DNA from 2 places in the Donghicola sp. XS_ASV15 genome. Region 2 is predicted to be linked to the other one. Evidence: riboswitches for the same ligand, from Rfam matches in the RefSeq annotation. Region 2 holds a riboswitch; the other holds the start of a gene.
What was found. Region 2 has a riboswitch for thiamine pyrophosphate ahead of AB9K37_RS09285 (thiamine ABC transporter substrate binding subunit). Riboswitches for the same ligand answer to the same signal wherever they lie in the genome.
Positions count from the first base shown of each region.

Region 1: another riboswitch for thiamine pyrophosphate. It lies ahead of thiC (phosphomethylpyrimidine synthase ThiC); the one in region 2 lies ahead of AB9K37_RS09285 (thiamine ABC transporter substrate binding subunit).

Region 1 covers NZ_JBGFGN010000103.1:79,497-95,022, reverse strand. The annotation lists gene AB9K37_RS03850 (tripartite tricarboxylate transporter permease) at 1-1,419, shown strand, start outside; gene AB9K37_RS03845 (shikimate dehydrogenase) at 1,419-2,270, shown strand; gene AB9K37_RS03840 (bifunctional sugar phosphate isomerase/epimerase/4-hydroxyphenylpyruvate dioxygenase family protein) at 2,270-4,156, shown strand; gene AB9K37_RS03835 (hypothetical protein) at 4,350-4,658, shown strand; gene AB9K37_RS03830 (methyl-accepting chemotaxis protein) at 4,658-5,899, shown strand; gene AB9K37_RS03825 (substrate-binding domain-containing protein) at 6,362-8,731, shown strand; gene AB9K37_RS03820 (hypothetical protein) at 8,753-10,036, shown strand; TPP riboswitch at 10,141-10,267, shown strand; gene thiC (phosphomethylpyrimidine synthase ThiC) at 10,404-12,203, shown strand; gene AB9K37_RS03810 (FAD-dependent oxidoreductase) at 12,203-13,129, shown strand; gene thiS (sulfur carrier protein ThiS) at 13,119-13,316, shown strand; gene AB9K37_RS03800 (thiazole synthase) at 13,320-14,078, shown strand; gene AB9K37_RS03795 (thiamine phosphate synthase) at 14,078-14,677, shown strand; gene AB9K37_RS03790 (hydroxymethylpyrimidine/phosphomethylpyrimidine kinase) at 14,679-15,395, shown strand.
Region 2 covers NZ_JBGFGN010000129.1:187,942-203,467, forward strand. The annotation lists gene AB9K37_RS09225 (response regulator) at 1-638, shown strand, start outside; gene AB9K37_RS09230 (exodeoxyribonuclease VII small subunit) at 753-998, shown strand; gene AB9K37_RS09235 (polyprenyl synthetase family protein) at 1,005-1,880, shown strand; gene dxs (1-deoxy-D-xylulose-5-phosphate synthase) at 1,906-3,831, shown strand; gene AB9K37_RS09245 (helix-turn-helix domain-containing protein) at 3,839-4,144, opposite strand; gene AB9K37_RS09250 (nuclear transport factor 2 family protein) at 4,150-4,551, opposite strand; partial or broken gene AB9K37_RS09255 (SDR family oxidoreductase) at 4,528-5,376, opposite strand; gene ade (adenine deaminase) at 5,510-7,315, shown strand; gene AB9K37_RS09265 (AMP nucleosidase) at 7,323-8,801, shown strand; gene AB9K37_RS09270 (HU family DNA-binding protein) at 8,939-9,226, shown strand; gene AB9K37_RS09275 (DMT family transporter) at 9,397-10,290, shown strand; gene aroC (chorismate synthase) at 10,356-11,456, opposite strand; TPP riboswitch at 11,553-11,655, shown strand; gene AB9K37_RS09285 (thiamine ABC transporter substrate binding subunit) at 11,701-12,690, shown strand; gene AB9K37_RS09290 (thiamine/thiamine pyrophosphate ABC transporter permease ThiP) at 12,666-14,189, shown strand; gene AB9K37_RS09295 (ATP-binding cassette domain-containing protein) at 14,176-14,865, shown strand; gene AB9K37_RS09300 (hypothetical protein) at 14,937-15,320, shown strand; gene rpiB (ribose 5-phosphate isomerase B) at 15,385-15,526, shown strand, end outside.

The DNA of each region.
Region 1 (15,526 bases), on a different contig from region 2:
CCCGGCCTTTCGGTGACGATGGCGGTGTCGATCCTGATTTCGTTCACGTTTTCTTGGGATGTTCTGCCTGCGATCTCTCTGATGATCGGTATCTACATGGGCGGCGTCTATGGAGGCTCTCGGACGGCGATCCTGCTCAATATTCCCGGTGCGCCTTCCGCGATTGCCACCGCGATGGATGGCTATCCCATGGCCAAGCGGGGCGAGGCAGGGACCGCCATCGGCGTGACCACCGTGATGTCGTTCTTTGGTGGCTTTATCGGGATCGGTGTGCTGGCTCTGGCCGCGCCCTTCGTCTCCAAGTTTGCGCTGACCTTCCAGCCACGGGACTACATGCTGCTGGCCGTTCTGGGTATTCTGCTCGTGGGGTCGCTATCGTCCGGTTCGCTGATCAAGGGAATCTTCGCAGGAGCTTTGGGAATTGGCATCGGTGCGGTGGGCATGGATCCGTTGACCTTTACCGAGCGTTTCACCTTTGACATCCCGCTCTTGACCCAAGGCATTTCGTTCATTGCCGTAATGATCGGAATGTTCGGTGTGTCCGAGGCGCTGCTTCAGCTGCATCACATCGACATGCCCGCTGTGCGTCAAAAGATCGACCGCATCATTCCGTCCTTCAGCACCGTCAAGAAACACCTGCCGCTGTCGGTCCAGACCTCCTCAATTGGTGTGATTATCGGTGCTTTGCCGGGGACGGGCGGCGATATTGCGGCGCTGATGGCCTATGACCACGCGAAACGCGTGACCAAGAATCCTGAGCGTGAATTCGGCGACGGTGCAATCGAAGGTCTTGTCGCCCCTGAAACTGCGAACAACGCGGCGGTGGGCGGTGCGTTCATCCCGATGATGACCCTTGGTATCCCCGGTGATGCGGTGACTGCGATTATGATCGGTGCGCTCTATATCCACGGTCTGAACCCCGGTCCGATGCTGATGATCGACCAGCCGCACATGTTCTGGTTCATCGTGGGCGCTCTGATCACTGCGAACTTCTTTATTCTGCTGTTCGGCTTGACCGGTATCAAGCTGTTCACCAAGATCGTGGAAATCCCTCGCGCGTTTCTGATCCCCCTGATCATGCTCTTGTCCATCGTCGGCGCCTATGCGGTGAACAACTCGATCACCGACGTCTACTGGATGCTTGGCTTCGGTGTGTTTGGCTACTTTATGCGCCACTACGGCTACCCGTTGGGACCGGTCATTCTGGGTGTGATCCTGAGCCGCCTCTTGGACGATAACTGGCGCCGTGCCATCATCTCCGAGCGCGAGGATTTGGGACGCTTCTTTGGTGGTCTCTTCTCCAGTCCGCTCTCGACCGTGTTGTTCGTTGCCGTGGTGCTGATTTTCGTTTCGCAAACCCCGCTGTGGACCAAGGGCAAAGCTATGATCTTTGGCCGTAGCAACCGGAGTGCATCGTAATGCAAGACCTGCCTGCCAAACTTCAACTTGGCCTGATCGGCGACAATATCGCCGCATCGCGCTCGCCCCTGCTGCACAAGATTGCGGGCGAGCAAAACGGGATGGACGTCAGCTATCTGCGTCTGGTCCCCCGCGAGATGGAGCAGGACTTTGACGGTGTGTTCCAGTTCGCCAAAGACAATGGCTATCGCGGGATCAATGTCACCTATCCCTACAAGGAGTACGTGACCAAATTCCTCGAAGTCGAGGACCCGCTGGTCCGCGGCATCGGCGCGTGCAACACCGTGATCTTTGGCGAAGGCACCCCCAAGGGTCACAACACCGACTACTCGGGCTTCATGTCGGCCTATCGCAGCGTGCGGGGGGATCGTGCCCCCGGTGCGGTCCTGATGATTGGCACGGGTGGCGTAGGGCGTGCGATTGCCTTTGGCCTGGTCGGTCTGGGCTGCAAGGAACTGCGCCTAGTCGACCGTGATATGCCCAAGGCAGAGGCTCTGGCCGCTGACATCCGCAAGACCGCACCCGATGTCAAAGTCGTGTGTGGCTCGAATGCCGAGGCTTTGGCCGATGGCGCGCAGGGCATCGTGAACTGCACCCCCGTGGGCATGGTCGGCTATGACGGCACCCCGCTGGCGGAATGGGCGATGGCTGGTGCGGCGTGGGCGTTTGACGCGGTCTACACCCCGCCGAACACCCAGTTCCTGACCGACGCCAAGGCTAACGGACTCGACATCATCTCCGGCTGGGAGTTGTTCTTCTTCCAAGGCGTCCATGCTTGGAAATTCTTCTGCGGCGCGCCCCTCGATGAACCTGCTCTTCGTGCGGAACTCATGACCGAAAGGACCTACTGATGAAGACCTCGATCGCCACTGTATCGGTCTCTGGCAACCTGCGCGAAAAGCTCGAAGCAATCGCTGCCGCAGGCTTCTCGGCGATCGAGATTTTCGAACAGGACTTTATCGCGGACGAAGGCACCCCACGCGATGTGGGGCGCATCGTTCGCGACCACGGGCTGGAAATTGCACTGTTCCAACCCTTCCGCGATTTCGAAGGTCTGCCCGGTGCTCTGCGCGCCAAGGCCTTTGATCGCGCCGAGCGTAAATTCGATCTGATGCAGGAATTGGGCACCGATCTGGTGCTGTTCTGCTCGTCGGTGCATCCGCAGGCATTGGGCGGTATCGACCGCGCTGCCGAGGATTTCGCTGAACTTGGGGAGCGCGCGGCCAAGCGCGGCATCCGCGTCGGCTACGAGGCTTTGGCGTGGGGCACCCACGTCAACGATCACCGCGATGCGTGGGAAATCGTGCGCCGCGCAGATCACCCGAACATCGGTCTGATCGTGGACAGTTTCCACACCCTAGGCCGCAAGATCGACCCGAACACCATCCGCCGCATCCCCGGTGACAAGATATTCTTTGTCCAGCTGGCAGACGCGCCGATGATCGAAATGGACCTGCTGTACTGGTCCCGCCACTTCCGCAACATGCCGGGCGAGGGTGATCTGGCCGTCACTGACTTCATGCGTGCCGTTGTCGCAACAGGGTACACCGGTCCCGTCAGCCTCGAGATTTTCAACGACCAGTTCCGGCAGGGCAACCCTAAGACCGTGTCTCGCGATGGATACCGTTCGCTGATCAACCTGATGGACGACGTACGCCGTCAGGAACCCGAAGTCGCGATGCCCCTGCCAAAGCTGCCGCCCAAGGTCGAGGTTTCTGGCACGTCCTTTGTCGAGTTCGCTTCGCGGGGAGATGACGCAGAGAAGTTGCGTAAACAGCTTGAGGTTCTAGGCTTTGCCAAGACTGGCCAGCACGTCGACAAGAAAGTCGCGCTCTGGCAGCAGGGCGATATCCGCGTGATTATTAACGAAGAGCCCCACGATTTCGCGGGCTCGGCCTATAATATGCATGGCACTTGCGTGTGCGATTTCGGTTTGGACGTCGGATCTGCGGCAGACACTGTTACCCGCGCCAAAGCGTTGGGTGCGACCATGTTCTCGCAGCCCCTGTCCGAAGGACAAATCGACATTCCAGTGATCCGTGGTCTCGGGGGCAGCTTGCTGCACTTCCTTGATCACTCCGAAAAGCTGGCCCCTGTTTGGGATCAGGAGTTCGCACCTGTCCAAGCTGACACCTCCGGCGTGGGCTTAAAGCATGTGGACCACGTCGCGCAGACCATGACCTATGACGATATGCTGTCATGGTCGCTGTTCTACACCTCGCTCTTTGACATGAAGCAGTCGCCAATGTTCGACGTGACCGACCCTGACGGTCTGGTACGGTCGCGCGCGATGGAGGCCAAGTCCGGCAAGTTCCGCATCACCTTAAACGGCGCGGAAACCCACCGGACGCTGGCGGGCGCATTCCTAGCGGATAGCTTTGGCGCACCGGTCCAGCACATCGCATTGGCGACCGATGATATCTTTGTCACAGCGCAGAAGTTGGCCGATCGCGGGTTCGCGACTTTGCCGATCTCGGGCAACTACTACGATGACCTCGCCGCACGGTTTGACATTGACCCGGACCAATTGGCGACCATGAAAAAGTTGAACATCCTTTATGATCGGGACGATCAGGGAGAGTTCTTCCAAGTCTACAGCCAAGCGATTCCCGGCGGCCTATTTGTCGAGGTGCTGGAACGTCGCAATGGTTACGCAGGATACGGTGCGCCCAACGCGCCAATGCGTATCGCCGCCCAAAAGCGGCTGGCGCGGTCAAAAGATATGCCAAGAAACTAAAGCCTTCTCCTCGGTCGAACAAACAAACAGGTGCCAAACGGCGCCTGTTTTTCTTTTGTTTTCAATGGGGCAGGTCCTAATGGGGATGTTTGGACAGCAACTTGGTCAGTGCATTCTAACCCGATTGGATGAGCGTCTGGCGCATAAGTCGGGACCCGATTGATCGCATTGAAGCGTGCAGTAAACAGACTACATGCGAAACCTTAACCCTGCGCCCCTTCTAGCTCTCGGACTGATCGCCATTCTCTTTGCAGAACTGGCAAGCGTTGCCGTGGCTGCTGTGCCTGATGATGCGGAACTCGTGCTCGTGGTCTCGCCGCCGTGGCGCGGTGGCCCCGAGGCGATTGTCGCAGCCGCTGGCGGTTCGGTCGTTGGTCCGACCAACGCTCCGCTTGCTGTGGTGGCAACTGACGCGACGCCCGCTGCGTTCAAAGACGCAGGTGCATGGTTTCTGCTTGACCCCAAAAACGTTCCATTCCTCTGCGCAACGGAAACACCCTGATGAGTACTGACGACACCACATCCTCCAAGGAAAGCGCCATCGCGCTGACCCGAAAAGTGGCCATGGGCATGTCCCCCATTGCGCCGATCGCTGCATTTCTGGTTGGCGGCAACCTGACCGCTGAACTGATCGCGGCCTCGGCCTTGCTGGCGGTAGCCTTTGCTTCGAACCGCGTGGCGGTGAAGTCGCAAGCTGTGGTTCTAGCGGTGGTGCTGATCGGCCAGTGTGTGGCGTTCACCTCGGCCTTTGCGGGGCATCCGTGGCAGCTGGACTCACACATGCTGTTCTTTGCCGTTCTCGCGATTATCGCGACTATGGGCAGCATCCCTGCTTTGCTGGCGGGTGTCGCGGTGACAGCTGGTCATCACCTCGCTTTTGGTCTGCTTGCCCCTTCGCTGGTCTTTCCGAGCTTAGAAATGATGGACGCACTGGGGCGTGTCGTATTTCATGCGGCCATCGTGATCTTTGAGGCAGCGATCCTGCTATGGTCCATGGCGCGCTCGCAAAAGGCCGAGGCACTGATCATTTCTGGCCGTGAAGAGCTTAGCAAGTCTGCTGCTGCCGCTGAAGAAGCGCAGGTTGAGGCAGAAGCTGCTCGGGAGCAGGCGCTTGAAGTCGCGGCGCGCACCCGTAAAGAAGGCCAGAAAGCCGCTGTTGCAGTCGAAGAGATTTCCGCCGCAGCTAGTGCCGCCGCTGATACCGCCGGCAATGCACGGACCGTCGTGGAACAGACCCGCTCCTATGCAGAGGGGTCCGGCGATGTTGTGAACCGTGCCATGGATGCGATGGCAGCGATCAAGACTTCGTCCGCGGAGATTGATACAATCATCACTGTGATCGACGAGATTGCGCGCCAGACCGACCTGCTGGCTCTGAACGCCGCCGTTGAATCGGCACGCGCGGGTGAAGCGGGCCGAGGCTTTGCGGTTGTTGCCCAAGAAGTCCGTAAGCTGGCGCAGCGCTCGGCGGATGCGAGTCAGCAGATCCGCAATCTTGTGACGACATCATCCGAACAGGTCTCTGAGGGTGTGGAGCTGGTTGGCGAAACCGGCGAGGCGCTGAACCAGATCCTTGGTGCGGTTTCGGAGTTGTCAGAACTGATGAGCGGCATCGCAGAGAATGCTAAGCAGCAGTCCGAAGGCTTGAACCAAGTTAGCGTCGCGATCTCCCAGATCGACACCATTTCCGAGGATGACACGCGCCAGACCATCACGTCTCGGCCGTCTCTCGCTCTGGCATAATCTGGTTGATTCACCTTGAATTCTGGAAGCGCTCGTGCACCCGCACGGGCGCTTTCGCGTTTCATGCGATCGGGGGGGCAGAGATCCGTGGTAATATTGCCGCAGCCTTCGATTTCACTCTGCGGGCCTGCCAAAAGTTTAGTCTGGAATTTCCATTTGGCGTCGGGCCATTAGGCAAGATGCTGTTTCTCTACGCGTTATTGTAACGCTCATAATTTCACCGAAATTTGAATACTGTTGCACTTTTTGGTTGCAAAGAAAGAATCTGTCGCCATGCTTCGAGACAAGGAAACTAAGCATTTTCCTGTCGTAGAAATGTAATAATTTATTGGGATTTGTCGGGGGAATTCCTAAGGCGGTGGCGCTGATCCAGCCTGCGATCTGCAATTATAAATTGCAGGCGGCTGTTTCTTTTTGCCCGGCGTCCGGATTGTCTCGCCGCAAAATGTCAAAGGACTTTTGATGTTTAAGACTATCGCTACCGGTTTTACGTGTTCGCTGATTGCTGCGCTGCTCACGTCGACAGCAGCCGTGGCTCAGGACAAGATGACGTTCGCGACCAGCCAGCCGTATGGCCTGATTTCCGGTTCTGACCTGCCCGATGGCGGCGTGGGTACTTTGGTATTCCAGCACATTCTGGATAAAGCCGGAATTGCATCGGATGTTACTTTTGCCCCGAGTTGGGGTGAGGCCGAAGAAGGTGCCCGCCAGAGCAATTATAACGGCGCGTTTCCTTTCTACTACACTCTGAGCCGGTCTCTTTCTTTCCGCTACACCGATGCCGTTCTTGCTGTCGGAGAACGCCTGTATTCCAACGACACGCGGCTCGGGTCTCTGGATGATCTGAAAGGGCAGGATCTGTGCTACCCTGCGGGCTACGATCTGGCGACATCGTTGCAGCTACGGGTCGATGGCGGGGATTTCGCCCGTGTCACTGCCGATGACATGAATGCATGTTTTGAAATGCTGGCGAACAAGGACGTCTTTGCCGTTCTCGCAGACCAGAGCGAGGCAGGGTTTGTTCTGAACTTCGCCGAATATGACGTCTCTTCTGTTCGCGAAAGCTCTTTTGATCTGGCGCGCCGTACCCTGCACTTGATCTTGCCCTTCGATGCCCCGAATGCCGAAGAGGTCGTGACCGCATTCAATGCAGCTTTGGCCGAAGCCCGCGAAAGCGGCGAGCTGGAAGCTCTGGTCAAAGACCGGATTGATGTGGACCTCATGCCAGTGAGTGCGACGGATTACCGTTTGAAGTCGGCGGTCGATGCAACGCTGAAGCTACATGACGGCTCTCGTCAGACTGGCCGCATTCTGGAGTCTGCGCCCGGCCGCTATGATGTGAACACCCAGTATGGCCCTATTACCTATCCGCGCAGCATCATCGCCGATATCTGCCCTGTGAATGCCTGTCCGGGTGACGAGGTGGTCGCCGCTGCACCTGCCGAGACCGCGCCGGTAGAAGTCGCCGAAGCCGTGGCCGAGGATGTGGCTGAAGCGACCGTTGCCGAAGATGTGGTCGCAAGCCTTCAGCCGAACACACTGCGCTTGCAAGGCTCGAATACCATCGGCGCACAACTTGCTCCGGCTTTGATTGAAGCGTGGGTTGCCCATGAAGGTGCAGAAATTGGGGCTTGGGTTCTCGGCGAGGAAAACGAGCGCGCCGTGGAAATCCAAGGAACTTTGCCGGGCGGTGCCAGCGAGGTCACTCTCGCTGCGCATGGCAGCTCGACGGGTTTCCGCGCGATGCTTGAAGGCGCGGCAGATATTGCAATGGCCTCGCGTCGGATCAAAGAGACCGAACGCAATGACCTGATGGTTGCCGGCTATCCCGATCTTCTGGCTGATGATGCCGAGGGAGAGGTGATTGTGGGTCTAGATGGCGTTGCCGTCATCGTTCACCCCGAGAACCAAATCCGCGAGCTGAGCATTGATCAGGTTCGCGAGGTTTTTGCGGGCTCCATCACCAACTGGTCCGAGCTCGGTGGTCAGGATTTGCCGATCGTTGTGCACACCCGCGATGGCAAGTCTGGCACCTTTGACACGTTTGAGTCGTTGGTCATGAATGACCTGCCGATGGTCGGCTCTGCTCGGGAATTCGAGTCGAATGCGAACCTGTCTGATGCTGTGCGCGCAGAGCCGGGTGCGATCGGCTTTACCGGTCTGTCCTATGTGCGCAACGCCAAAGCGCTGCCGCTGAAGGTCTGTGACGCGATCCACAGCCCAACAGGCTTCTCGGTCAAGACCGAAGAATACCCGCTAAGCCGTCGTCTTTACATGTACGAGAACACTCAGAGCGACGCTGCGGACGTGAATGCCTTTACCGACTTCGTAGTGGATGAGGGGCAGGAGATCGTCGCAGAGAACGGATTTGTCGACTTGAACCTTGGTGTTCGCACCGGATGGGAATCTGTCGATGCATTGGCGAACATTCAGTTCATGGCCCACCAGAATGGACCAGTTGTCCGCGATTACGTTCTGACTGTTCGGGACATGGACCGGCTTAGCGCGACCTTCCACTTTGTGACCGGTGAATCTGCCTTGGATGCTCGCTCGGTCAGCGATCTGTCCCGATTGGCAGAATGGGCGCAACAGCCCGAAAACGCAGATCGCAAGCTGGTGTTTGTGGGCTTCGCAGACAACCGAGGGGGTTACGAAATCAATCTCGAGATCTCTCGTAAACGTGCCGAGAGCGTTGCCAACGCACTGCGTCAGCAGTTGGGGCGCGATGTGGAAATCGAAGTCATGGCTGTCGGCGAAGATGTGCCCGTCGCGTGCAACGACGAGAATGGTTTTGACAAAAACCGCCGCGTCGAAGTTTGGGCCTCGCGCTAAGCGCAGAAAGGGGAGTTTGTAATGCGTGTTCTGTTTATAACAGCCTGTGTGCTCGCGCTCTGCGGAATGATGCAGCAGGCAACGGCTCAGGCATCTACCGATCTGGTCGAGGAGGGAGAAGTTCGTCAGGCGGTGCGCATTGATGCTCCGTCCGAGCTGCCACAAGAGGCGACGGCCCCTGCGTCGCCTGTAACGGACGGAGGGGCCGGCCTGGCCCTTCCTAACAGTTTTGATGAGCCTAAACTTGATATTAAGTCCGTGGCTCAGGCACCAGCGCCAGCTCCGGTGCCGGCAACAGAAAGCTCGCCAGAGCCGGTGATGCCTGCGTGCGATGATCCTCAGACCGTTCAAATGGTAGAAGAAAATGGTGCCCTGCGGGTGCTGGTCTCTCCGATCTGTGCAGAGCAGGTGCGGCTGTCGCTGACCGATCGTGAGGGTGCAATCGCGAAGCCAGCATTTGATGTGATCGACCGCACGTTGCGCGTGGATTTGCCCTGCGGGCGCAGGTTCAAGACACTGAAATTGCTTGCGGACTATCAACCCATTTCCGTAGCATTATCTCCTCGAGAGGTGCCGTGCACCGAAGAGGTGGTTCAAGTGGCGCAACCCGTAGCCCCGCCAGCCCCAGTTGGATCAAGCTCTTGCGGCAATGCTTTTGAGGCCACAATCGACGATGGCATCCTGTCAGCCGCCTTCACTGGATGCACGGCAGGCGAGACCATCACGCTCTCCTATCGCGGGGTGAGCTTTGAAACGCTTGCCGCCGAGGATGGCAGCGCAGTCTTGCGTCTGCCCTTGCTCGCGCCACAATCGCAAGTTGAGACAGCCGATGGGGCGATCCATGACGTCACGTGGCCCGAAGCAAACCAGACGATCCGCGTTGTTCTGGCGTGGAGCAGCTCGGTGGATCTGGACCTGTATGTTCTAGAGCCCGGTGTTAGCTACGATACCTTCGAAGCCGAGCCGCACGTCTCGCGCGAGGGCGCTGCGTTTGGAACCGCAGGTCAGATGGTCGTGACATCGGACGGCGCGGATGCTGCCACCTTCGAGGTATACGATAGCCCCCAAAACGCAGGTTTGCAGGGCATGGGCGCAGTCGTTGTCGCGGACGTGAGCCGAGGGATGACGCCATCGGGCGCCTTCTGCGAAGGCGGCGATCTGGCGGGGCCAGAATTTCGGGTCTTGATCGGCGGCGCAGAAGCCCCCGATCAGGCGCGCTTTGCCTTTGAAAAAGCCGAGTGTGGCAGCGAGCTGACCCGAGGACAGTACTATCGACGCGTCAATGACATCCGCCCCTTCTGGTAGGGGTATTGAAACTAGAGCGAACAGGGCGGCCGCCGTGCCGCCCTTTTTCTTTGCCTGCACGTCTTTCACAAGAATTGACATGCCGACGCGAACCCGCGATGGTGCCCACACGTCGGGGGAGTCCCACCTAGGGGACTGAGAGGCTGACAGCGGGAGATTGCGCCCGCGGTGACGCGACCCTTTGAACCTGACCCAGTTGATGCTGGCGTAGGAAGACCGAAGGGTATCCCGACATCGTGTATGTACGGGCGGTCCTTTCGGGCCGCTCATGGCCTGTTTGCGTATTCGTGCGCGTGGGGCCTGCGCGGTCCCTTTCTGCATCCTGTTTCACTTGGGTCTTTTCGAGATTGTCTTGAGGAGACCATAGATGAAAGACAACGCGACCCCGCAGATCACAACCGGCGCCATGCCGGCGTCTTGCAAGGTATACGAGCCCGGCCAAATCCACGACATCCAAGTCCCCCTGCGGCAGATCCATGTGGGCGGAGGCGAGGCCCCCGTTTCGGTTTACGACAGCTCGGGCGTCTACACCGATCCCATGTCCAACACCGACATCGCGCAGGGCTTGGCCGCGCAGCGCGGCGCATGGCTGAAGGCCCGCGGGGATGTTGAAGCCTACACTGGCCGCCCTGTGACCGCTGCTGACAATGGCTATGCCGAGGGCAATCGCCTCGTTCCGTCCTTCCCGCACCAGCGCGACCCGCTGCGCGCCGTGGATGGCAAAGCTGTGACCCAGATGGCCTATGCCCGCGCTGGCATCATCACCCCCGAAATGGAATACGTCGCGATCCGTGAAAACGTCGGCCGCACGCAGGCGTGGGAACAGGCCCGCGATGGTCAGGACTTTGGCGCGTCGATCCCCGATCTGGTGACGCCTGAATTCGTCCGTCAGGAAATCGAAGCAGGCCGCGCGATTATCCCCGCGAACATCAACCACCCCGAGCTGGAGCCCATGATCATCGGGCGCAACTTCCTTGTGAAGATCAACGCCAACATCGGGAACTCGGCCGTGACCTCCAGCATGGAAGAAGAGGTCGACAAGATGGTCTGGGCCATCCGTTGGGGCGCGGATACCGTGATGGACCTGTCTACTGGTCGCAACATCCACAACATCCGTGACTGGATCATCCGTAACGCGCCTGTGCCGATCGGGACTGTGCCCCTGTATCAGGCCTTGGAAAAGGTGAACGGCATTGCCGAAGACCTGACGTGGGAGGTCTTCCGCGACACCCTGATCGAACAGGCCGAGCAGGGCGTGGACTACTTTACCATCCACGCGGGCGTGTGTCTGCACATGATCCCCATGACCGCCAAACGCGTGACCGGCATCGTCAGCCGTGGCGGCTCGATTATGGCCAAGTGGTGTCTGCACCATCACCGCGAAAGCTTCCTCTACGAGCATTTTGACGAGATTTGCGACATCATGCGGGCCTATGACGTGTCCTTCAGCCTTGGGGACGGTCTGCGCCCCGGCTCGGTCGCTGACGCGAACGATCAGGCGCAATTTGCGGAGCTGGAGACACTGGGAGAACTGACCAAGATCGCATGGGCCAAGGACTGTCAGGTCATGATCGAAGGGCCCGGCCACGTCGCCATGCACAAGATCAAGGCCAACATGGACAAGCAGCTAGAGCATTGCCACGAGGCGCCGTTCTACACCCTCGGGCCGCTGACCACCGATATCGCGCCGGGCTACGACCACATCACCAGCGCCATCGGGGCGGCGATGATCGGTTGGTTCGGGACCGCGATGCTGTGCTACGTGACGCCCAAAGAGCACCTTGGTCTGCCCGACCGCGATGACGTGAAAACTGGGGCGATCACCTATAAGCTCGCGGCCCATGCGGCGGACTTGGCCAAGGGTCATCCGGGCGCGCAACTGCGCGATGACGCCCTGAGCCGTGCGCGGTTTGAGTTCCGGTGGGAAGACCAGTTCAACCTGTCGCTCGACCCCGACACCGCTCGCGAGTTCCACGACGAGACCATGCCCAAAGAGGCGCACAAGGTCGCGCATTTCTGTTCCATGTGCGGTCCCAAGTTCTGCTCCATGCGGATCAGCCACGACATCCGCGCCGAGGCCCAGAAGGCCGAGGGCATGGAGGCCATGGCCGCCAAATTCCGCGAAGGCGGTGAGCTATATGTGCCCGCCAAAGAGGACGCCGAGTGATGTACTCTGTCCTTGGGGCAGGGGTGGCGGGGCTGTGCGTCGCCACAGCCCTGTCCGAACGGGGGTTGCCCGTAGAACTGGTTGCGGGGCCGGACATCCCGGCCTCTCACTGGGCTGGCGGGATGTTGGCGCCCATGTGCGAAGGCGAAAGCGCCCCGCCGGAAGTCGTGCAAATGGGCAAACACGCCGCCGACTGGTGGAGCGCCCGTTTCGACGGTGTGCATTGGCGCGGCACCTTGGTGGTGGCCTCCCCACGCGATCAGGCAGAACTCCAGCGGTTTGCCAGAGCCGCACGGGGGCACCATACGGTTGATCCGGCGCACTATGAGGCGGATCTAAAAGGCCGGTTCAGCCGCGCGCTTTACTTCCCCGAAGAGGCCCATATGGATCCCCGCGCTGCGATGGCTTGCCTGCGTCAGCGGCTTGCGGATAGCGGCGTGGCTATGGTGAAAGCCACGAAGGGTCAGATCATTGATTGCCGCGGCCTTGCCGCCCGTGACCAGTTGCCCGACCTGCGTGCCGTGCGCGGTGAAATGCTGTTGGTCCACGCCGCAGACGTACACCTGACCCGCACCATCCGTCTGCTGCACCCGCGCTTTCCCTGCTATGTGGTTCCGCGTGGCAATGGCGTCTACATGATCGGCGCGACCATGGTGGAAAGCGACGATGACGGCCCCATCACTGCCCGTGCGCTGATGGAGATGCTGTCCGCCGTCTACACGATCCACCCTGCCTTTGCCGAGGCGCAACTGCTGGAAACGGGCACAGGCCTGCGCCCCAGCTTTCCCGACAACATTCCCTGCATCCGCGAAATCGGTGGCCGCATCCACGTGAACGGCATGTACCGCCACGGGTTTCTGGCCGCGCCCCACTTGGCCGGACGGCTTGCGGATCGCCTGACCAAAGAGATCAAACATGCAAATTGAACTGAACGGCAAACCCTTCGAAACGGACGCCGCGACCCTCGCCGATTTGATCGATGTCGAAGGGTTCGAGGCCCCAAGTGTCGCGACAGCCGTCGACGGGATTTTTGTGCCTCGCGCCACCCGCGCCTCTGTGTCCTTGACCGAAGGGCTGCGGATCGAGGTGCTCTCTCCGATGCAGGGGGGCTGAGCGATGTTCTATGGCGTTGACCTGTCCAGCCGTCTGATGCTGGGAACCGCGCAGTATCCGTCTCCCGCCATTCTAGCCCAGGCGATTGCCGCCAGCGGGACCGAAGTGATCACCGTTAGCCTGCGCCGCGAAGGGACAGGCGGCGCGTCTTTCCGCGACCTGATCCGCGCCAGCGGCTGCCGTATCCTGCCCAATACGGCTGGATGCCACAGCGCCAAAGAGGCGATCACGACCGCCCACATGGCCCGCGAACTCTTTGGCACCAATTGGATCAAGCTAGAGGTGATCGGTCACGCGGATACCTTGCAACCTGACCCCTTTGCTCTGGTCGAGGCGACACGGGTGCTATGTGCGGACGGGTTCAAGGTGTTCCCCTACACCACAGAGGATCTGATCGTCGGGGAGAAATTGCTGGAGGCAGGGTGCGAAGTGCTGATGCCTTGGGGCGCCCCGATCGGTTCGGGGCAGGGGCTGCGCAACGCGGCGGCTTTGGCCACCATGCGGGCACATTTCAGCGGCGTGCCCCTGGTCGTGGACGCAGGTATCGGCGCACCGAGCCAAGCCGCGCAGGCCATGGAAATGGGGTTCGATGCGGTGCTGTTGAACACTGCCGTGGCCAAGGCGGTTGATCCCGTGGCGATGGCCCATTCGTTTGGCGCAGCGGTGCAGACGGGGCGCATGGCCTATGACGCAGGACTGATGCCCCCGCGTGATATGGCTTCTGCGTCGACACCGATCTTTGGCATGGCGGAGCTGGCCTGATGGAGAAGTTCTACCTGATCACGGGCAACGCCGACCTGCTGGAGCGTCTGGTGCCGTTGGGTGTCAAACTGGTGCAGCTGCGGATCAAGGATGCCGCGCCCGATGACCTGCTTGCCCAAGCCACCCGCGCTCGCGATTGCTGTGCCAGGCATGGCGCGCAACTGGTCCTGAACGATTATTGGGAGTTGGCGTTAACACTGGGGATCGACTTTGTCCATCTGGGGCAAGAGGACATGGACACAGCAGATTTTGACGCCTTGCGGCGGGCGGGGGTGCGCTATGGCCTATCGACCCATGATCGCGATGAACTTGAGCGCGCCTTGGCGCTAGAGCCAGCCTACGTCGCGTTGGGTCCAGTTTATCCAACCTTGTTGAAACAGATGAAGTGGTCCGCTCAGGGGCTCAACCGAGTACGCGATTGGAAGCGACGCACGGGGCAAACCCCTTTGGTTGCGATCGGTGGACTCACCCCTGACCGAGCTTTGGGAGTTCTAGAGGCGGGTGCTGATAGCGCCGCTGTCGTCACCGATATCCAGCAAGCACAGAGCCCCGAAGCGCGCACGCGCGAATGGCTCGCGGCTATCGCGGGGGCCAACTAAGATGAAGCAAGTGCTGGCAATCGGAGGTTTGGACTCCAGCTGCGGCGCGGGCGTTATTCGGGATGCTGCGACGATCCAGTCCCTTGGCATACAGCCACGCGTGGCGGTGACGGCGGTGACAGCGCAAACGGCGACTGGAGTACAGGATATTCATCCCGTTCCTAGCCAAACACTAGATGCACAAATTGTACCGGCACATGCCATCAAGATCGGGATGCTCTGCGATGATAGCCGTGTGCGTACCGTGTGCCGCGCACTGGAGAAGTTGTCTCCATGCCCGATCGTCCTTGATCCGGTTCTTTCCGCGTCAACCGGGGGGCGATTGCTTTCGGATGCAGGGGCTGGATGGCTTTTGACAGAACTCATTCAGAAGGTCACACTCATCACTCCCAATTTGCAGGAGCTATCTTTGCTGGCAGATTGGTGTGGTGAGCAAAGCCAAGACCCTCTGAATCAGGCGGATGCCCTGCGGCGTGCCGGAGCGGCAGCGGTTTTGATCAAGGATGGTCACGGGAGCGGGAAGGTTGCCAAAGATCGCCTCGTGATGGACGGAGAAAGTCATGTGTTCGAAGCGCCGAGGCTCGGCGTCAGCCGCAGGGGGACAGGATGCACTCTGGCCAGTGCGATTGCCTGCGGCTTGGCGGAGGGCCGAAGTTTGTCGCGTGCCTGCGAAATTGGAAAATCGGTCGTCACAGCCTATCTCTCCGAAGCGGCATAGAGCAGAGGTGGGCCTTGCCTTTCTGCATTTGCGAAGGGCCGCTTGTGCATTCAAGTTACAGAAAATGCGCTGTCATCTTTTGCAAAAGAAGGGGTATTGAGGAAACTGAACCGATTAGTTCAGATTCTGTC
Region 2 (15,526 bases):
AGAAGTTTCTGGCACGAAACGGCTTTCTCGTGACGACCGCCCGCGACGCTGCTCATGCGCGCCGCATCCTTGGTGGGCTTGATTTCGACTTGATCGTGATGGACGTGATGATGCCCGGCGAGGATGGCGTCAGCATGACGAAATCCCTGCGCGAGGACCGGATGACGCCGATCCTGCTGCTGACGGCCAAGGGCGAGACCGAGGACCGGATCGCGGGCCTTGAGGCGGGTGCAGATGACTACCTGCCCAAACCGTTCGAGCCCAAAGAGCTGTTGTTGCGCATGAATGCCATTCTGCGCCGAATGCCTGAGCCGGTGGAAACCGATGCCGCACCTAAGCTGCTGCAACTGGGACCCGTGCGCTATGATATCGACCGCGGCGAGATGTGGCAGGGCGATACGCCCGTGCGTCTGACCGCGACTGAAGCGCAGTTGATGCGGATCTTTGCCGCCCAACCCGGTGAAGCGTTGACCCGCACCAAGCTGGTCGAGGAACTGGGCCGCGACAAAGGTCAGGCGCAGGAACGCGCCGTGGACGTCCAGATCACCCGCCTGCGCCGCAAGCTGGAGGAAGACCCCAAGCAGCCGCGCTACCTGCAGACTGTGCGCGGGGCTGGGTACATGCTCGCGCCCGATTAACTCTGGTCAGGTTTGGACTGGACAGGGCGCGGGACTCGACCCATCTCAGGGAATGTGATTTTACAAAGGCAGCCGCCGCGTGCGGCTGAACCGGAAATTTATAGGGGCCTTCCGATGACCACCGATACACCTGTCAACGAACTCAGCTTCGAAGCCGCAATGACCGAACTGGAAAAGGTCGTCGGTCAGCTGGAAAACGGTCAGGTTCCGCTGGAAGAGTCGATCACCCTGTACCAGCGCGGCGCAGAGCTGAAAAAGCATTGCGAGGCCAAGCTGAAAGCCGCCGAGGAAAAGGTCGCACAGATCACTTTGGACGGCGACGGCAATCCCACAGGTCTAAAGGCTGCCGAAGGTCTCTGATCGCCAATGCAGCAGTTTCTAGAAGGGCAGGCGCGGGCGAAATCCGCGATCCAGTCCGAGTTTGACCGTATCTTTGCGGGCCTGCCGAGCGAGCCTGTGCATCATGCGATGGCCCACGCGGTTCTGAACGGGGGCAAGCGTCTACGGGGCTTCCTGGTTCTCGAAGGCGCGCGGCTGCACGACGTCGATCCCGCCCGTGCGATCCTGCCTGCCTGTGCGATCGAAGCTTTGCACGCCTATTCGCTGGTGCACGACGATCTGCCCTGCATGGATGACGACGACCTGCGTCGAGGCCAGCCCACGGTTCACGTAAAATGGGACGAGGCAACTGCGGTTCTGGCCGGTGACGCCCTGCAAACACTGGCGTTCGAACTGTGTGCTGATCCCGCGGCCGGTCCCGCCGAGGTCCGTGCAGACCTGTGCCTGACCCTTGCCCGCGCTTCTGGTGCGCAGGGGATGGTGTACGGCCAGGCACTGGATATCGCGGCTGAAACCGCAGACACACCGCTGACGCTCGAGCAGATCACCAAGCTACAAGACGGCAAAACCGGTGCCCTGATCCAATGGTCGGCAGAGGCTGGTGCCCGTCTGGCACAGGCCGATGTGATCCCGCTTGGGACCTACGCCAAGGCGCTGGGTCTTGCCTTCCAAATTGCGGACGACGTCCTTGATGAAACTGGAGACGAAGCCAAGGCTGGCAAGCGTCTGCAAAAGGATGCCGAGGCGGGCAAGGCGACCTTTGTTTCCTTGCTGGGTCTTGATGGCGCACGTCAGCGCGCGGCCGATCTGGTGACGCAGGCCTGCGACGCTCTATCTCCCTATGGGGAACAGGCCGAGAGCTTGCGGGAAGCGGCCCGTTTCGTTATCTCCCGCGAAAGCTGAAACGCCCCCAAGGAGGCGCGCCCTTATGTCGAACCGTCCCGAGACGCCATTGCTGGACCAGATCACGACCCCTTCGGACATGAAGGGACTGTCGGATGCACAGCTGAAACAGCTGGCGCGTGAAGTGCGGGCCGAGACGATCAGTGCTGTCTCTGAAACCGGCGGACACCTTGGCGCGGGTCTTGGCGTGGTCGAATTGACCGTCGCGCTGCACGCGATCTGGGACACGCCCAAGGACAAAATCATCTGGGACGTCAGCCACCAGAGCTATCCTCACAAGATTCTGACCGGCCGCCGCGATCGTATCCGTACGCTGCGCCAAAAGGACGGTTTGTCTGGATTTACCAAGCGTTCAGAAAGCCCCTATGACCCCTTTGGCGCGGCGCATTCCAGCACCTCGATCAGTGCGGCTTTGGGCTTTAGCGTGGCGCGAGATCTGGGGGGCAACTGCCCCGAAGGCTTGGGCGACGGCATCGCTGTGATCGGGGATGGTTCGATCAGCGCGGGCATGGCCTACGAGGCGATGAACAACGCGGGCCATCTGAAAAAGCGCCTGATCGTCATTCTGAACGACAACGAGATGTCGATTGCCCCACCCGTGGGCGCAATGTCGTCCTATCTGTCGAAACTCTATGCCGAGCGTCCCTTCCATGACCTGAAAGAGGTTGCCAAGGGCGCGGTCGGCTTCCTGCCCGAACCCTTCCGCGAGAGCGCCAAGCGCGCCAAAGACATGCTGAAGGGCATGGCGACTGGTGGGACGTTGTTCGAGGCTTTGGGCTTTAGCTATGTCGGCCCCATCGACGGCCACGATATGGACCAGTTGCTGCCCGTTCTGCGCACCGTCCATGACCGCGCGACCGGACCGATCCTGATCCACGTCCTGACCCAAAAGGGCAAAGGCTATGCCCCCGCCGAGGCGGCTGCCGACAAAGGTCACGGTGTGTCGAAATTCGACGTGGTCACCGGCAAGCAGAAGAAAACCCCCTCGAACGCGCCGAGCTATACCGGCGTGTTTTCCAAGGCACTGCTGGACGAGGCCGCGCGCGACACCAAGGTCTGTGCCGTCACTGCCGCGATGCCCGATGGCACCGGCCTGAAGCAGTTTCAGGACCGCTATCCGAGCCGCTGCTTTGACGTAGGTATTGCCGAACAACACGCGGTGACCTTTGCCGCTGGTCTGGCTGCGGGGGGCTTGCGTCCGTTCTGCGCGCTCTATTCGACGTTCTTGCAGCGTGGGTATGACCAAGTGGTCCACGACGTGGCGATCCAGCGTCTGCCTGTCCGTTTCGCTATCGACCGCGCTGGTTTGGTGGGTGCCGATGGTGCGACCCACGCGGGCGCATTCGACACTGCCTTCCTCGCTAACCTGCCCGATTTCGTCGTCATGGCGGCGGCGGACGAAGCCGAACTGGTCCACATGGTCGCCACCGCTGCGGCCTACGATCAGGGACCGATCAGCTTCCGCTACCCGCGCGGCGAAGGTACGGGTGTGGAGATGCCGGAGCGCGGCGAGATCCTCGAGATTGGCAAAGGCCGCATGATCCGCGAGGGCAAGGGCGTCGCGATCCTGTCCTTTGGCACCCGTCTGCAAGAAGTCATGCAGGCCTGCGAAGCATTGGACGCGCGGGGCATCACCCCGACGGTGGCCGATGCGCGCTTTGCCAAGCCGCTGGACCGCGACCTGATCATGAAGCTTGTGGAAACCCACGATGCCTTGATCACCGTCGAAGAGGGCGCGATTGGCGGCTTTGCCAGCCACGTTTCGCACCTCTTGGCCGAAGAGGGCGTGTTCGATCGCGGCTTCAAATTCCGCAGCATGGTTCTGCCGGACATCTTTATCGATCAAGCGAACCCCCGCGACATGTATGCGGTCGCTGGCCTCAACGCCGAAGACATCGAGGCCAAAGTGCTGGAAGTCATGGGCGTCGAGACGCTGGGAAAACGGGCCTGAACAGGACTTAGGCTCGTTTTTGTGCCTGAATTCTCTGCGCGAGCTGATGCGGCAGAGCAGAGATGCGGCCAAGGTAGAGATAATCGAAGGTTACGCCAAAGTGGTGAACAAGTCTGAGTGCAAGGTCATCAGGAATATGCCTATGCCCCTTCTCCGCTCTACTCCAATAAGTTCTTTCGACACCGATTAGGTCTGCGATCTCAGAGGGGCGCAGGTTGTTTGCTTCACGCACGGCTTTCAATCGCGCCCCAATTTTGATGGGGTCCATTGAAGATTTTAAATCTGCGATGGGATCAAAATCTGGGTCCTGCAATTTGGCTACCCCGCCTCGTTCGGATCAAACGAGTGGTGGACGTGAAACGCCCGCCACGATCCCTTTTGCATCTTTAGACAGAACGTACTGCGCACTCCCGGTTTCGGGGCGGACTCATAGCGTAGGGTTGCCGACAGCGTCGCGGTGTCCCCGTGGAACCAGACCTGAGGGCTGTCGATCGCTAGTTGTTCAATCGTCCCGTTGTCGAAGAACGCCTGAACAGCCGTCAGATGGGCAGGTAGGTCGTCACTGTCGTTTCCGGCGTGATTGTCCCAGAACCGCACCTGATCCTCGGTATAGCAGTCCTTCAACGCGTCGATGTCGCGGGCGTAGAAGGCGTTGTTGTAGCGTTCCAGAAAGCTCAGAACAGAACTGCGCGGATCCTCGACCGACAGGGATTTTTGCAGGCCAGCGCGGTAGTCGGGGTAGGCGAGTTCGACGCCAAGTTCCTCTTTGATGCGGGTGTTATCAACGCGTTTGCTTTCTGCGTAGAAGCTGCGGGCCATGGGGGTCATGTCCGCGTCCTCGAATTTCACGGCGGGGGGCAGGGGCATTCCGAGCAGCTCGGCCGCATAGGCGATGACGTCCTGCGGCGGGGCAGGGTCATTGTCACAGACGTTATAGGCGCGGCCTGGGTTGGGCTGCGCGATGCTGGCCGCCAAGACCTGCGCGATGTCGTCCACGTGGATACGGCTGAAGACCTGTCCCTTTTTTATGATCCGGCGGGCTTTGCCTGTGCGGACCTTTTCAAATGGTCCGCGGCCGGGGCCGTAGATGCCCGCCAGTCGGAAGATATGCAGAGGTAGTCCGTCGATGCTGCCCCACGCTTGTTCAGCGTTCTTGCGGGACATGCCGCGCGGGGTGGCGGGGATCAGGGGCGCGTCCTCTGTCACCCAGCCGCCATCATGATGGCCGTAGACGCCGGTGGTGGACAGATAGCCCACCCATTCCAGTTCACTGGCCCGCCGCGCGATGATGTCACGATAGAGCGCCAGCACCGGATCGCCCGCATCTTTGGGGCCAGCAGAGATCAGGATGTGGCTGCATTCCTCTAGGGCCGCGCGCACCTCGTCGCTGCCCCATAGCAGGGGGATCACGCCGCGCGCCTCTAGCTCGGCAAAGTTCTCGGTCGAGCGGGTGGTGCCATAGACGCGCCAGCCCTGAGGGATCAGGAGGCGGTCGAGTGCTTGGGCCGAGTAACCGTGGCCAAAGGAAAGCAAAGTCTTTGTCATGCCTCATGTTTGGGCGTGGCCGTGCCGCTTTTCAAGACAAGTGTCGTAAGTCTGTGATCTGAAAATGTGCATTCTGCCCGTATTCTGAGCAACGCCCACTTGCGGCGCTAACGAAATTGGTCACACTCGGTACATGACACAAGCTGCTTTTAAATCATGGCCGGATGTTGCGGCCAATCTGGTGGCCGTCGCCGCGGGGCGTGCGCCGGCCGATCTGGTTTTGAAAAATGGGCGGTGGGTGAATGTCCACACCCGCGAAGTAATTGATAATACAGACATAGCGATCAAGGATGGGCGGTTCGCTTATTGCGGGCCGGACGCCAGCCATTGCATCGGCGAGGGAACGCAGGTCGTCGATGTGGCGGGGCGCTACATGATGCCCGGTCTGTGCGACGCGCACATGCACATTGAATCGGGGATGCTGACACCGGCGGAATTTGCCCGCGCGGTGATCCCCCATGGCACCACGACCATGTTCACCGACCCGCACGAGATCGCGAATGTTTTGGGCTTGGAAGGCGTGAAGATGATGCATGACGAGGCGCTGATGCAGCCCGTGAACATCTTTACCCAGATGCCAAGCTGTGCGCCCTCGGCGCCGGGGCTGGAAACCACTGGGCAGGAAATCACCCCCGAGGATGTGGCTGAGGCGATGGCGTGGCCGGGGATCATCGGGTTGGGAGAGATGATGAACTTCCCCGGTGTGATCAATGCCGACCCCAAGATGCTGGCCGAGATTGCCGCGACCCAGCGCGCGGGCAAAACGGTGGGCGGCCACTATGCCAGCCCAGACCGAGGGCCCGCGTTCCACGCTTATGCGGCGGGCGGTCCGGCGGACGACCACGAGGGCACGTGCGAAGAGGATGCCATTTCCCGCACCCGTCAGGGGATGAGGCACATGATGCGGCTCGGCTCGGCTTGGTATGATGTGGAAACCCAGATCACCGCCGTCACGGAAAAGGGGCTGGACCCGCGCAGCTTCATCCTATGTACGGATGACTGCAACGCGGGAACCTTGGTGAACGATGGCCACATGAACCGCGTGGTGCGACATGCCATCGATTGTGGCTGTGACCCGCTGATCGCGATCCAGATGGCGACGATTAACACCGCAACCCATTTCGGGTTGGAGCGGGAGCTTGGATCGATTGCCCCCGGTCGCCGCGCCGATGTGATCCTGACCTCGGACCTGAAGACCCTGCCGATCGAGCAGGTCTATGCCCGTGGCCAGCTGATCGCAGAGGGAGGGGAATGTCTGGTGGATTGTCCGCATTTCGATTGGCCCGACACAGCGCGGAACACCGTGCATCTGGATCAGGACCGCGTCGCGGCGGATTTCGAGATTGCTGCGCCCGAAGGAAAGAACTCTGTCACGGCCAAAGTGATCGGTGTCGTCGAAAATCAGGCTCCGACCAAAGCGCTGACCGCTGAACTGGCTGTCACCGATGGCTTGGTGCAGGGCGATCCCGCGCAGGACATCTGCCAGATCGCCTTGGTGGAGCGGCACCGCGCGACGTGTGGCGTGACCAATGGGTTTGTCAGTGGCTTCGGCTACGACAAACCGATGGCGATGGCCTCGACCGTGGCGCATGACAGCCACCACATGATCGTCGTTGGTACGGACCGCGAGATGATGGCGCTGGCCGCGAACCGACTGGCCGAGGTTGGCGGCGGCGTCACACTCTTTGCCGATGGTGAGGAAAAGGCGCTGGTTGAACTGCCCATCGCGGGCCTTATGTCCGACGACAACGCCGCAACCGTGGCGGCCAAAGCAACCGCCTTGGGGCACGCTATGCTGGACTGCGGCTGCACCCTGAACAACGCGTTCATGCAGCACTCGCTGCTGGCGCTGGTCGTCATCCCCGCCCTGCGTATCAGCGATCTGGGGCTTGTAGATGTCACCAAATTCGAAATCACGGACCTGTTTGAAGAAAGCTAATCCATAAATGAACAAGCCCGAACTACCGATTGAAACCCCCGAAATTCGGGGCCACGAATACTTTACCGACGCCAAGGCCGCCGTGGCGCGCTTGCGTGAACTCTATGACGAGGCGACAGGCTATCTGCATGACCGCTTTCAAGAATTGATCGAAGGGGCAGAGCATCGGTCCCGTTATCGCGCCTACTACCCCGAGATCCGCTTTGTCACCTCGACCTTTGCCAAGCTGGACAGCCGTCTGAGTTTTGGTCACGTGGTCGAGCCAGGCACCTATGCCACGACCATCACGCGGCCCGATCTATTTTCGAACTACCTTGAGCAGCAGATTGGCCTGTTGATCGAGCATCATGACCAGCCGGTCGCTATTGGTCCCTCGCAAACGCCAATGCCGATTCACTTTGCCGTCCTTGGCGACGAGGAGATCGTAATTCCCCAAGACGGCGCGGCAACCTTCCCCCTGCGAGATGTGTTCGACGTGCCGGACCTGAACATCACACACGATGCCATCGTGAATGGCGAAGGGTTCACTTATCCTGATGGCGCGCGACCCTTGGCCCCGTTCACCGCGCAGCGCGTTGACTATTCGCTGGCGCGTCTGGCCCACTATACGGCCACCGACCCAGCGCATTTCCAGAACCACGTTCTGTTTACAAACTATCAGTTCTACGTCGAAGAATTCGAGGCTTACGCCCGCCAGATGCTGGCAAACAAGGCCAGTGGCTACACGTCCTTTGTCTCGACCGGAAATGTAGAAATCACCGAGGCGGACCAAGAGCTGGAAACACCCAAGAAGATGCCGCAGATGCCGACCTACCACCTGAAGAAGGCGGACGGCAGCGGTATCACTTTGGTAAATATTGGTGTCGGTCCGTCCAACGCAAAAACGGCCACCGATCATATTGCCGTCCTGCGTCCGCACGCTTGGGTGATGGTGGGTCACTGCGCAGGGTTGCGGAACACGCAGGCCTTGGGTGACTTCGTTCTGGCGCACGCCTATTTGCGCGAAGATCATGTTCTGGATGCAGATTTGCCGGTCTGGGTCCCGATCCCTGCACTGGCTGAAATCCAAATTGCGTTAGAAGATGCCGTAGAAGAGGTTTCGGAACTCGAAGGCTACGAGTTGAAGCGCATCATGCGCACCGGAACAGTTGCGACCATCGACAATCGTAACTGGGAGCTGCGCGATCAGTCGGGACCGGTTCAACGCCTGTCCCAGTCGCGCGCCATCGCGCTGGACATGGAAAGCGCGACCATCGCCGCCAATGGTTTCCGCTTTCGCGTGCCCTACGGAACGCTGCTCTGTGTGTCTGACAAACCGCTCCACGGAGAGCTGAAACTGCCAGGTATGGCGAGTGATTTCTATAAAACTCAGGTTGCACGTCACCTATTGATTGGCATTCGGGCAATGGAAAGGCTGAGTGAGATGCCACTAGAGCGTATACATTCCCGTAAACTACGGTCTTTTGAGGAAACAGCCTTTCTCTAAACTGTGGCAAATCCGCAAAAATATGCAATGTGGCCTTGAAAAAAAGGCCATTCAGATTGTCTTGTCCTGATATTTCGCGTTAGATGCCCCAACACGTACCCGGCGACGACTGGGAAAAAAATATACGGAGACCAGAAATGGCAAAGCCTATGACAAAAACCCAACTGGTTGCGGCTCTGGCCGAGGAGATGGGGGCAGAAAAGAAAGCAGCAGCGCAAGCACTGGACGCAGTGACCGCGATCATCACCCGCGAAGTCGAGGCTGGCGGTTCGGTAACCCTGCCTGGTATCGGCAAGTTCTACTGCCGTGAGCGTCCCGAGCGTATGGTGCGTAACCCCGCCACCGGCGAACAGATCAAGAAAGAGGCCGACAAGGTCGTCAAAGTGACTGTTGCCAAGGCACTGAAAGACAGCGTCAACGGCTGATCTTTTTGCGGGTTCCGCAAAGGTTTCAAAGGGTCTCTGTTGCTGCAGAGGCCCTTTTCTTTTTGCATCCCCTGATTGCGCGTTGCGCATGGCCGACATGATGCAGCATCCTCTGGCGCGGCGAAGCCCACTCTGGCAGGGTTCGCCGACGACCAACCCGGAGGGACCCCATGGATATTCGCGCGATGCTGGCCGGACTGGCCTTTGGACTGATGTGGTCCTCGGCCTTTACCTCAGCGCGGATGATTGTCGCCGAAGCGCCCCCACTGACGGCCCTGTCCCTAAGGTTTTTGGTGTCTGGTGTGATCGGTATTGCGATTGCGTATGCGCTTGGGCAGCGCGCCCGGCTGTCCGCGGCGCAATGGCGCGCGACTGTGATCTTTGGTCTCTGCCAGAACGCCTTGTATTTGGGCCTGAATTTCATCGCCATGCAGACGGTCGAAGCCTCTCTGGCTTCCATTGTCGCCTCGACCATGCCGCTCTGGGTGGCGCTGGTGGGGGTGTCGTTCTTTGGTCAAACCGTCCGCCCGATCGGCTGGATCGGCCTGATCGCAGGCATCGCAGGCGCCGCCCTGATCATGGGAACGCGAGTTCAAGCGGGCGCAGACCCCTTTGGTCTGCTGCTCTGTGCTGTGGGCGTCGCGTCCCTGTCTGCGGCGACATTGTCGGTCCGCGTCGCCTCTGGCGGAGGGAACCGCCTGATGGTCGTGGGGCTGCAAATGATGGTTGGTTCGATTGCGCTGCTTCCATTCGCAATGATCTATGAATTTCCCACCCTCAACGTCACTCTGACCCCGCGTCTGACGCTCGCCTTCCTTTACACAACTCTCATTCCGGGACTTTTGGCGACCCTCGTCTGGTTCTGGCTGGTCGAGCGAATCGGCGCCGTGCGCGCCGCCACCTTCCACTTCCTGAACCCATTCTTTGGTGTCGCAATCGCCGCGCTTCTGCTTGGCGAAACCATCGGCCCCCTCGACATCGTCGGTGTGGCAATCATTGCGGCTGGCATCCTTGCGGTCCAACTCTCCAAAGAGGCCCCGCAAACAGAAAAGCGCCCCGCGTAACAGCTTGGGCGCCCTAATTTCATCTTTGCCAAAATACTCCGGGGTCCGGGGCAGAGCCCCGGCGCTCAGCCGATTTTACCTTGGTTTTCGCCGACGTGACCACGGTGCAGCAGCAGGTGGTCCAGGATCACACACGCCATCATCGCCTCACCCACCGGCACCGCACGGATACCAACGCAGGGGTCATGACGGCCCTTGGTGATGATTTCGGCTGGCTCGCCCGCTTTGGTGATGGTCTTGCGGGTCGTCAGGATCGAAGACGTCGGTTTGACCGCAAAGCGTACAACCACATCCTGACCCGTCGAAATCCCGCCCAAGATTCCGCCCGCGTGGTTCGAGCTGTACTCCGGCCCACTCGGTCCCATGTAAATCTCGTCCGCATTGGCGCTACCGGTCAGCGATGCCGCTGCCATGCCTTCGCCAATCTCCACAGCTTTCACCGCGTTGATGCTCATCATCGCGGCGGCCAGATCGGTGTCCAGCTTGCCATAGATCGGCGCACCCAGTCCCGCAGGGACGCCCCGCGCGACAACTTCGATCACAGCGCCAACGCTTTCGCCTGACTTGCGCAGACCGTCCAGATAGTCGGCCCACTCATCCGCAGCCACCGCATCCGGCGTCCAGAAGGGGTTTTGCTCAACCTGATCCCAGTCGAACCGTGCACGATCAATACCGTGGGGACCCATCTGGGTCATGTAGCCCTTGATCTCGACGCCGGGGACCAGCTTGTCCAGCGCGGCGCGGGCCAAGCCGCCTGCCGCCACACGGGCCGCAGTTTCACGGGCCGAAGAGCGCCCGCCGCCGCGATAATCGCGGATGCCGTACTTCTGCCAATAGGTGATGTCTGCGTGTCCGGGGCGGAACTTTTCGACGATATCGCCATAGTCCTTGGACCGCTGGTCCGTGTTGCGGATCATCAACTGGACCGGCGTGCCGGTGGTCTTGCCCTCGAAGACGCCCGACAGAATTTCCACCTCGTCAGGCTCGCGGCGCTGGGTGGTGAACTTGTTCTGACCGGGTTTTCGCTTGTCCAACCAGACTTGCAGCATCTCGGGCGTAATCTCGACGTTCGGCGGGACGCCGTCCACTGTTGCGCCCAAGGCAGGTCCGTGGCTCTCACCCCAAGTGGTGACGCGGAAGATGTGACCAAAGGTATTCAAGCTCATTGGGCTGGCTCCTGTTGCTTGGGGACGTTCGATAAAGGACGCCTGCGCCAGTGGCAAGCGCAGCCCTTGCATCATGCTCTGCGCCGCTCTAGGTGTTGGGACACCTCGGGGTGGCCGGAAACGGCCTGAGATGCGTCATCGCGAACCCGTTGAACCTGAACCGGTTAGGACCGGCGGAGGGAAGGTTGGTTTTCTGGTTCACAGGTCCAAACCGTCTCCGCCCGTAACAGTAGGAGACGCCCTCATGAACAAGGCGCTTGTATTTGCAACGGGTCTGATCGCAGCCACCTCGGCAGCCGCCGAGGACAAGCCCGTGCTGACGATCTATGCCCCCGACTATTTCACTAGCGAATGGGGCCCCGGTCCCAGCATCGAACAAGGTTTCGAGGCGATTTGCGCCTGTGACGTCCAGTATCAGGCCGGCGACGTATTGCCCCGCCTGCTGCTGGAAGGCGAACGCAACCGCGCGGACGTTGTCATCGGTCTGAACACCGACGTCAGCAAACAGGCCCGCGAGAGCGGCCTTTTCGCGCCTCATGGTCAGGACCTGTCCGGTTTGACCCTGCCGATCGAGTGGAACGACGACACGTTCTTCCCCTTCAACTGGGGCTACACCGCGTTCGTCTACAACAACGAGAAAATGGCGAACCCGCCTGCCTCGTTCGAGGAATTGGTGAACGCCCCCGATGATGCGTTTAAAGTCGTGCTTCAGGACCCGCGCAGCTCAATTTCTGGTCTGGCAACCCTACTGTGGGTCAAGTCGATCTACGGCGACGACGCGCCTGAGGCATGGGCTAAGCTGGCGCCCAAAGTGCTGACCGTGACCAAGGGCTGGTCCGAATCTTATGGTCTGTTCACTGATGGTGAAGCCGACATGGTGATGAGCTACACCACATCGCCCGCCTACCACATCATCGCCGAGGGCGACACGAGCAAAGAGGCTGCGATCTTCCCCGAGGGTCACTACTTCATGGCCGAGCTTGTGGCGAAAACCGCGACCACCGAGCAGCCCGAGCTGGCGGATCAGTTCCTGGCCTATGTCCTGAGCGAAGAGTTCCAAAAGATGATCCCGACCGCCAACTGGTCCTACCCGTCGGCACTGCCGCAGGATCAATGGCCCGAGGGCTTCCGTGAACTGCCCATGCCCGATCAGGCGATCTTCTACTCCGAAGACGAAGCCGCTGCCCTGCGCGATGCCGCGCTCGAGGAATGGCTGACCGCCTTCGGGGGCTGATCCCCCTCATTGCCGCCGCGCTTGTGGGTGCGGCGGTGCTCTTGCCTCTGGCCGCCGTCATCTGGCGGGCCGGAGGACTGTCCCCTTTGGATGGCCGGTCGTGGGATGCGGTCTGGTTTACCCTGTGGCAGGCCGCCCTGTCGGCAGTGCTGTCTGTCGGGCTGGCGGTGCCCGTGGCCCGGGCATTGGCGCGGCGCCGATTTCGCGGTCGCGCGGCGCTGGTGGCTTTGCTGGGGGCTCCGTTCATTCTGCCGGTGATCGTGGCCATTCTGGGCCTGCTGGCGGTGTTCGGGCAGCAGGGGTGGCTCTCTGACGTGCTGGGGCTGTTCGGTCTGCCAGCGGTCAAGATTTACGGGCTGCACGGTGTGCTGCTGGCCCATGTGTTTTTCAACTTGCCCTTGGCGACGCGATTGCTGCTGCAAGGCTGGCAGGACATTCCGGCCGAGCGGTTCCGTCTGGCAGCAACGATGAACTTGCGTCCTTGGACGATGTTTCGACTGATCGAATGGCCGATGCTGCGCCGGATTGCGCCGGGGGCGGCGATGGTGATTTTCGTGATCTGTCTGTCGTCTTTTGCGGTGGCGCTGACCCTGGGTGGTGGGCCCAAAGCGACGACGGTCGAGTTGGCGATCTATCAGGCCTTCCGCTTTGATTTCGACATTGGCAAGGCCGCGCAATTGGCAGTGGTACAGTTGGTGCTGGCCGGTGGTGCGGCGTTGATCGCGATGAAGGCGACGCTGCCTGAGGCTGGCTTTGGCGGATTGGACCGCGTGGTTCCGCGTTGGGATGGCAGCCGCATTGTGGACGGGTTCTGGATTGCGCTGGTCGCGTTCTTTCTGCTGTTGCCATTGGCCGCGATTGCCCTGCGCGGCGCTGGGGCTCTCTTCAGTTTGCCGGCTTCGGTGTGGCAGGCGGCGCTCTACTCTGTGCTGGTGTCCATCGGGGCGGTCGTTGTGACCTTGGCCTTGGCGCTGCCGCTCGCGTTGTCCCGTTGGACATGGGTGGAGTTGGTCGGCCTGTTGGGTATCGCCAGCTCTCCGCTTGTCTTGGGCACGGGCCTGTATCTGATGATCAACCCTTTCGTTGCTCCGTGGGACGTGGCGCTGCCTGTCACCGCAGGCGTTAATGCTGTGATGGCGTTGCCCTTCGCTCTGCGCATTCTGCGCCCTGCGGCGGCGCAGATCGAGGCAGAGCATGGACGGCTTGCTGATAGCCTTGATCTACGCGGGTGGGCGCGCTTGAGGTGGCTCGTTCTGCCGCGCCTGCGTCGCCCGATGGGGTTCGCAGCAGGTTTGACGGGGGCATTAGCAATGGGCGATTTGGGGGTAATTACTCTTTTTGCTGACCCCAATACCGCCACCTTGCCTTTGCAGATGTACCGCCTGATGGGGGCCTATCGGATGGAGCAGGCGGCGGGTGCTGCGCTGTTGCTGCTGGTCCTAAGCTTCGGGCTGTTCTGGACTTTCGACCGAGGAGGCCGCGTGAATGCTGACACTTGAGCAGCTGGTTATCGTACAAGATGATTTTCATCTGAGCGCTGATTGGAGCGTACCCACTGGGTGCCAGCTGGCCATCATTGGCCCCTCGGGTGGGGGGAAATCAACCTTGCTGGGGGCTGTGTCAGGCTTTGTGTCGGCGAATGGGCGGGTCCTCTGGCAGGGGGAGGCATTGGATGGTTTGCCCCCCGGAAAGCGCCCGAATGCGATGCTATTTCAGGATCAGAACCTGTTTCCCCACTTAACGGCAGCGCAGAATGTTGGCCTGGCCCTGAGCCAGAAGAGGCTGACTGCTGCGCAGCAGTCAGTGGTGGAGCAGGCTTTGGGGCGCGTGGGTTTGCAGGGGCTCGAGGGTCGCAAGCCCGGGCAGTTGTCGGGGGGCCAGCAGAGCCGAGTGGCTCTTGCGCGGCTACTGTTGCAGGACCGTCCTTTGTGGCTGTTGGATGAGCCATTTGCCGCGTTGGGGCCGGGCTTGCGTCTAGAGATGTTGGCGCTGGTGAAACAGATTGCGACTGAGGCTGGTGCAACAGTTTTGATGGTCACTCATGATCCCGAAGATGCTCGTAGGTTTGCGGATGCGATTGTGGTCGTCGACAACGGGATTGCACAAGCGCCGCGCCCGACGGCAGAGGTCTTTGACAACCCTGACGAGGCACTGCGGCAGTATCTGGGGCAGTGATCGGACAGTTTGGCGCATAGGGCGGCGATCACGAGTGCATTACCCCTAGGGGCATTTTCAGGAACTGTTTCATGCTGCTCAGAATTGCCGCTGTTTTGGCCGCTTTCACCGCCGTATTGCACATATTTGTCGGCACCTTTGACACTCTGATGCCGATGCTCACGATGGATTTGCCCGCGCCTGTATTGGGGACGCTACATGCCTGCTGGCATATGGTGAGCCTGTTTTTAGTCGTCTCTGCCTGGGCATTCTGGCGGGGCGGCGCAATGGCGCGTCCGGTGGCGTGGCTGTGGATGGGGAGTGCTGCGATCTTCGTTGCAGTAGGGGTCTGGCAAGATGGTCTGGTGGGCCTGTTGGAATTGCCCCAGTGGACGCTTCTTGGGGCGAGCGGTGGCCTATCCCTCTATGCCACAAGGGCACGGCCGAGATTTGCCAAAACCGATCAATCCGCCTAATGGAGAGGATGAGCGTCGGATGGAGTTCATCCGTGCCACACCCATTCGAGCGAGAGATCTGCCCATGACCGCCAAGAAACGTATCGTCCTGTCCAGCGACCACGCCGCGATCGAGCTGCGTCAGGCCATAGCAAAGCACATCGAAGAGCAAGGGTACGAGGCCGTAGACATCGGTCCGACCACGCCGGATAGCGTGCACTACCCCT